One region of the Bradyrhizobium sp. WD16 genome, then DNA from elsewhere that is predicted to be linked to it. Evidence: riboswitches for the same ligand, from Rfam matches in the RefSeq annotation. Region 1 holds a riboswitch; the other holds the start of a gene.
The links. Region 1 has a riboswitch for S-adenosylmethionine ahead of DB459_RS10755 (O-succinylhomoserine sulfhydrylase). Riboswitches for the same ligand answer to the same signal wherever they lie in the genome.
Positions count from the first base shown of each region.

Region 1 (3,458 bases):
AGGCCGAGACCAATCGTATGGTCAGCCTGATCAGTCGCGCGGCGCGCGCCATGAAGGTGGGACTGTTCCCGCGCTTCGAGGTGATGAAGGAGTGGCACAACGACCAGCGGCTGCCGTTTGACGATTTCGTCATCAATGACGGGCTGCACATGAACGACTGGGGCTATGCCTGCTTCGCCCAGTTGCTGGGCGACTGCATCATCCAGTCGGTCGACCAGGTTAAGGCCGGCATCGAGGCTGAGCCCAACATTCTGACGTTCCGGCCGCTGTAGGCGTAAGGCTCTCGCTTCTGCAGGGTGTGCCGGCTTCCCGGCTCTTCCGCTTGCCGGCCCCTCTGCGATCTGGCGCAGCATTCTGGGTCACCCGCTTTGCGCGGGTGGCCGCCAGCAGCAATCACCTCAAGCCTTTTCCAGCGCCGCTTGCAGGTCCTCGATGAGGTCGTCGCGGTGCTCTAGTCCCGCCGAGAAGCGGATGAAGCCCTCGGAGATCCCGAGTTCAGCGCGCGCTTCCGGCGTCAGCCGCTGATGGGTTGTGGTCGCCGGATGAGTGACGATGCTCTTGGAGTCGCCGAGATTGTTGCTGATGCAGGCGATCCTGAGGGCATTGAGCATGCGGAACGCCGCTGCCTTGCCGCCCTTCACCTCGAACCCGACCAGCGTCGAGCCGCCGCGCATCTGCTTCTTGACGACTGCCGCCTGCGGATGATCGTCGCGCCCGGGATAGACCAGGCGCGGGATCTTCGGGTGACTGGCAAGGGTGTCGGCGATGGCCGTCGCTGTCTCGGTCTGCTGGCGAACGCGGATTGCCAGGGTCTCGAGCCCCTTGAGCAGAACCCAGGCGTTGAACGGGGATATCGAGGGGCCGGTCTGGCGCAGGAATGTGTGGATGTGTTCCTGGATGAATTGCTCGGACGACAGGATCACGCCGCCGAGACAGCGGCCCTGGCCATCGATATGCTTGGTTGCCGAATAAACCACGACATCGGCACCGAGCGCGAGCGGACTCTGCCAGATCGGGGTGGCGAACACATTGTCGACCACGAGCCTTGCACCACCGGAATGAGCAATGTCAGCGACAGCGGCGATGTCGACGACATCGAGGGTCGGATTGGTCGGGCTCTCCAGGAAACAGGTGCGGGTGTTGGGCCGCATTGCCTTGCGCCACTGGTCGAGATCCATGCCGTCGACCAGCGTCGAGGTGATGCCATAGCGCGGCAGCAGGTCCTCGAGGATATAGCGGCAGGACCCGAACAGGGCCTTGGCGGCGACCACGTGATCCCCGCTGCGCAGCGGCGCAAGAATGGCGGTGGTGACCGCCGCCATGCCGGTGGCGGTGGCGCGCGCCGCTTCGGCGCCTTCGAGTTCGGTCATGCGCCGCTCGAACATTGCCACCGTGGGGTTGGAAAAACGTGAATAGAGGAAGCCGGGGTCGTGACCGGTGAAGCGCGCCTCGCACTGTTCGGCGCTCTCATAGACGAATCCCTGGGTCAGGAAGAGCGCCTCGGAGGTCTCGCCATATTGCGAGCGCAGCGTTCCGCCGTGGACCAGGCGGGTTTCGGGACGATAATTGCGGGTATTTTCGGACATCGCGAGACTCCAGACGGACCGACGGCAATCGGCCAATAAAAAAACCGGCCTGAACAAGACGTTCGGCCGGGATCACGGATGTCCCCGGCCTGTTTAGCGAGTTGTTTAACGTGGCTGCAAGCCGGCCGGCTCAAATGACCACGGGATAAGTCACGCTCTTAGTCCGCGTCAGGCTTTTCGTCAAGCTGGGCTTCGGTTAACCGAAGGAGGGCTATGGAGAGCCTTCAGGAACCGTCGACCGTGCCGCTGCCGCTGCCACCCGATGCCAGGGGAATCCTGCCCGATCGCATGATCGCGGCGATGGCCGATGCCGGCCTGATCCTGCCGGATCAGCCCTTCGTCGAAAGCCAGATCCAGCCGGCAAGCCTCGATCTGCGGCTCGGCGCCACCGCCTTCCGCGTTCGCGCCAGTTTCCTGCCCGGTCCCGGCGCTACCGTGGCCGAGCGCATCGAAGACCTCAAGCTGCACGAGATCGATCTGACCGGCGATGCGGTGCTGGAGACCAATTGCGTCTATGTGGTGCCGCTGCTCGAGAGCCTGGCGCTGCCGCCGTCGATCTGCGCCGCCGCCAATCCCAAGAGCTCGACCGGCCGGCTCGACGTTTTCACCCGCGTGATCGCCGACGGCACCAGCCGCTTCGACATGATCCATCCCGGCTATCACGGCCCGCTGTACGCCGAGATCAGCCCGAAAACCTTTCCGGTGTTGCTGCGCGAGGGCTCACGCCTGTCACAGATCCGGTTTCGCGTCGGTGACGCCGTGCTCGGCAGCACGGCGCTGCAGGCGCTGCACGCCAAGGAACGACTGGTCGACATTGACGATCCCGATCTCTCCAACGGTCTCGCGCTGAGCGTGGATTTGTCTGGCGAGGGCTCGGGCGGCTTCGTCGGCTACCGCGCCAAGCGCCATACCGGCGTCGTCGATATCGACCGGCGCGGTGGCTATGCGGTGGAGGAATTCTGGGAGCCGATCCGCGCGCGCGACGACCTCAGCCTGATCCTCGATCCCGGCGAATTCTATATCCTCGCTTCCAAGGAGGCGGTGCAGGTGCCGCCGGATTTCGCCGCCGAAATGGTGCCCTTCGATCCCCTGGTCGGCGAGTTTCGCGTCCACTACGCCGGCTTCTTCGATCCAGGCTTCGGTTACGCGGGCGCCGGCGGCCAAGGCTCGCGCGCGGTGCTCGAAGTGCGCTCGCGCGAGGTGCCGTTCATCCTCGAGCATAACCAGGTCGTCGGGCGCCTTGTCTATGAGCATATGCTGGCGCGGCCCTCGGCGCTTTACGGCCAGCGCATCAATTCCAACTATCAGGGCCAGGGCCTGAAGCTCTCCAAGCATTTCCGCGCGCCCTGACAGCGTGATCGCGGCCTCATACGGCAGCGGTTTGTTTCGACCGCGCTTACTGCGGCAGCGCCCGGTTGAAGCGGGCCCGGGCGAATTTGCGCGCCTGCACCGGTTGGCCGAACAGGCTGCCCTGGGCAAGATCGAAGCCCAGTTCGCGGATCGTAAGCAGATCGGCGCGGCTGTCGACACCCTCGGCAATGGCGCGTGCGCCATAACCCGCCGCGAGTTCGGCGATGCTGCGGCAGACGTTTCGCTTGAGACGATCGTCGGCGCAGCCGTTGACGAAGTTGCGGTCGACCTTGATCTCGACGAAGGGGAAGCGCTCAAGGTCCATCAGCGCCGGCCAGTCGACGCCGAGATTGTCGACTGTCACCGCGACGTTATGGAAACGGACGCGTCGGGCGACCTCGCGCAGCGGTTCGAAATGCGCGGCGATGTCCGCCCCGTCGACTTCCACCGTCAGCCCGGGGAAGGCAGGATGCGCCGGCAGCAGCCGGCACAGATCATCGACCCCCGTCGCATTGGTGAGGA
Region 1 covers NZ_CP028908.1:2,330,067-2,333,524, forward strand. Annotated here, with positions in the region: gene DB459_RS10750 (SGNH/GDSL hydrolase family protein) at 1-272, shown strand, start outside; gene DB459_RS10755 (O-succinylhomoserine sulfhydrylase) at 399-1,586, opposite strand; SAM riboswitch at 1,659-1,738, opposite strand; gene DB459_RS10760 (2'-deoxycytidine 5'-triphosphate deaminase) at 1,800-2,936, shown strand; gene DB459_RS10765 (EAL domain-containing protein) at 2,983-3,458, opposite strand, start outside.

Region 2 (3,458 bases), 370 kb from region 1:
CGCGAAGAGAGGGGCGGCATTCACGTCAGTTCCTCATGAAGTCGGCCAGCGCCGCGACTACGAGGCGGTTGGCCTCCTCGGTGCCGATGGTCAGGCGCAGAGCGTCGGGCAGATGATAGTTCTTCAAGGCGCGCAGGATCAGCCCGCGCTCGGTGAGAAACGCGTCGGCGTCGTCGGCGGTCTTGCCCTTGGTCTTGGGGAAGTTGATCAGCAGGAAGTTGGTGACGCTCGGCGTCACCGTCAGGCCGATGCGCTCGATCTCCTCGGTTAGCCAGGTCCGCCAGCGCTCATTGTGAGTCCGCGACATCTCGTAATATTCGCTGTCCTCCAGCGCGGCGACGGCCGCCATCATCGCCGGCGTGCTGACATTGAAGGGACCACGGATACGGTTGACTGCGTCGATGATGTGCGCCGGCCCGTACATCCAGCCGATGCGCAGCGCCGCGAGTCCATAGATCTTCGAAAACGTGCGCGTCATTACCGTGTTCTCGGTGGTCGCGACCAGCTCGATCCCGGATTCGTAATCGTTGCGCGAGACGAAGTCGGAATACGCGGCGTCCAGCACCAGCAGCACATCCGGCCGCAGCCCCGCATGCAGCCGCTTGACCTCGTCGAAGGGCAGGTAGGTGCCGGTCGGGTTGTTGGGATTGGCGAGCCAGATCAGTTTGGTACGCGGCGTCACCAGACCGAGGATGGCGTCGACATCCGCGATCAGGTTCCGCTCCGGAGCGACGATATTGGCGGCGCCGTTGCCCATGGTCGCGATCGGGTAGACCAGGAAGCCATGGCTGGTGTGGATCGCCTCGTCGCCCGGCCCGAGATAGCCATAGGCGAGGAGATTGAGGAGTTCGTCGGAGCCGGCGCCGCAGATGATGCGTTCCGGATCAAGGCCGAATTTGTGTCCGATGGCCTCGCGCAGCACCCGCGACGAGCCTTCCGGATAGTCCTCGAGATGCGCCGCTGCCGCCTTGTAGGCCTCGACCGCCCTGGGCGAGGGACCCAGAGCGTTCTCGTTGGCGGACAGCTTGAAGACGCGGCCGCCTTGTTCGCTGCCGCTCTTGCCGGGCGTGTAGGGCGCAATATCGAGAATGCCGGGCTTCGGCACGGGGCGAGACATCGAACGAAACTCCAAATGGAACGAATCGAGAGGCTTGTCAGGGCGCTTCCGGCGCGGGCGTCTGAGACACCGTATAGCGCGCCGCGTGGCTGCCGACGAGGGCCGTGGTGCGCACCGAAGCCCCCGCCGAGATCAGGGTGACGCGCAGTTCGTCGAGGGCCGCGGTCTCGCGGGGCGAGCCGCGTCCAGGCAGCGACACCAGCAGCGCCGCGCCGTCGAAGGTGCCGTCGGGCACGGCGACGATGTCGGCGAGCGGAGATACCGCGCGGGCCACCGCCGCGCTCCAGCCGGAAACGCGGATGCTCCACATCTCGATGTCGGTGACCATGGCGTCGTCGGCGACACGCGAGACGACGAAGACCGGCAGCGCCGCCGGATGGTCGGCGCGTTCGACGAAGGGCAGGCGGGCGATGATCTTCGGCGCGCCGGTAGCCTCGAGCGGCAGCCACCACGGGGTTCGGCCGCCGGTCGCCGAGACCAGCGCGAGGTCGCCCTTGGATTTCGCCACCGCCTCGACCGCGGCCGCGGCGCTGAAATGCGCGACGAAGGGCACGGTGAAGCCGAAATGAAAACGGGCGGAATCGCGCATCGCCGATTCCCCGGGCGACAGGTCGGCGTGGACCGAGAATGGCGCCTGCACATAGGTGAAGGTGGCGATGATGACGCGCCAGATGCTCTCGACGGTGTCGAGCGGCAGGATGCCGCGGTGGCGCTGCACCAGCCGCTTCATCATGTCCGCCTCGCGTGCCGGACGAAACGCCGAGCCGACCTCCTGGGTCTTCTTCACCGAGATCAGTCGATCGATGATGTCGGCACGCTGCATCAGCAGGGTGTGCACCTGCTCGTCGATGTGGTCGATCTCGCGACGCAAGTCGGTCAGCACTGGCGGTGCGGGGGGTGACGCGGGGGGGGACTTGGACATCTCGCGGCCTTCGGAACGACGTGCGCCGACAGTTTCGATCGAAAGAAAAAGCCGCGCAGGGAAGGCTCATTGATAGGAAGTTGGACGGACGAAAGCAAAGAAAACATTGACCAATTTGCCTTTTCGCCGACCCCCGGCCGAGGCCGGCGGGGAAGCGACGCGCCTTGACGATCGGCCCGGCCGGGCATAGAAGCTTTGGTATTCCGTGGTCATTTGAGCCGGCCGGCTTGCAGCCACGTTAAACAACTCGCTAAACAGGCCGGGGACAGACGAGATCCCGGCCGAACCGTTGTTCAGGCCGGTTTTTTTATGACCAGATCCATTGGTCTGGAGACACGATGTCCGATTCCGCCCTCGAAGCAGGCAAGCGAGCGCCGGCGCCGCACTATGCGCGCGAGGCCGATCGTCCGACCTCGCTGGTCGCGGAGTTCGGCTCCGACACGCCGCTGCGGCTGGACTGCGGCGTCGATCTCGCGCCGTTCCAGATCGCCTATCAGACCTACGGCAGGCTGAACGCCGACGGCACCAACGCAGTGTTGATCTGCCATGCGCTGACCGGCGATCAGCACGTCGCCAATGTCCATCCGGTCACCGGCAAGCCCGGCTGGTGGGAGACGCTGGTCGGTCCGGGCAAGCCGATCGATACGGAGCGCTATTTCGTCGTCTGTTCGAACGTGGTCGGCGGGTGTCTCGGCTCGACCGGCCCGTCCTCGACCAATCCCGCCACCGGAAGACTATGGGGGCTGGATTTCCCGGTCATCACCATTCCCGACATGGTGCGTGCCCAGGCCATGCTGATCGACCGGCTCGGCATCGAGACGTTGTTCGCGGCGGTCGGCGGTTCGATGGGCGGCATGCAGGTGTTGCAGTGGGCCTCCGCCTATCCGCAGCGCGTATTCTCGGCGTTGCCGATTGCCTGCGCGCCGCGTCATTCGGCCCAGAACATCGCCTTTCATGAAGTCGGCCGCCAAGCGGTGATGGCCGATCCGGACTGGCATAACGGGCGCTATTTCGAGCACGGCATCAAGCCGCATCGCGGCCTCGGCGTGGCGCGCATGGCAGCGCATATCACCTATCTCTCCGACGCGGCGCTGCATCGCAAGTTCGGTCGCCGTCTTCAGGATCGTGAGGTGCCGACCTTCTCCTTCGATGCCGATTTCGAGGTGGAGAGCTATCTGCGCCATCAGGGGTCGTCCTTCGTCGAACGTTTCGACGCCAATTCCTATCTCTATCTGACGCGGGCCATGGACTATTTCGATCTCGCCGCCGACCACGGCGGCGCGCTCGCCAGCGCCTTTCGCGGCACGGATACCCGGTTCTGCGTGGTGTCCTTCACCAGCGATTGGCTGTTTCCGACCTCGGAATCGCGCACCGTTGTGCATGCGCTCAATGCCGGCGGCGCACGGGTCTCTTTCGCGG
Region 2 covers NZ_CP028908.1:2,695,492-2,698,949, forward strand. Annotated here, with positions in the region: gene DB459_RS12470 (prephenate/arogenate dehydrogenase family protein) at 1-24, opposite strand, end outside; gene hisC (histidinol-phosphate transaminase) at 26-1,117, opposite strand; gene DB459_RS12480 (chorismate mutase) at 1,155-2,039, opposite strand; SAM riboswitch at 2,235-2,314, shown strand; gene DB459_RS12485 (homoserine O-acetyltransferase) at 2,378-3,458, shown strand, end outside.
Region 2: linked by a shared signal. The riboswitch ahead of DB459_RS12485 (homoserine O-acetyltransferase) and the one ahead of DB459_RS10755 (O-succinylhomoserine sulfhydrylase) in region 1 are both predicted to bind S-adenosylmethionine.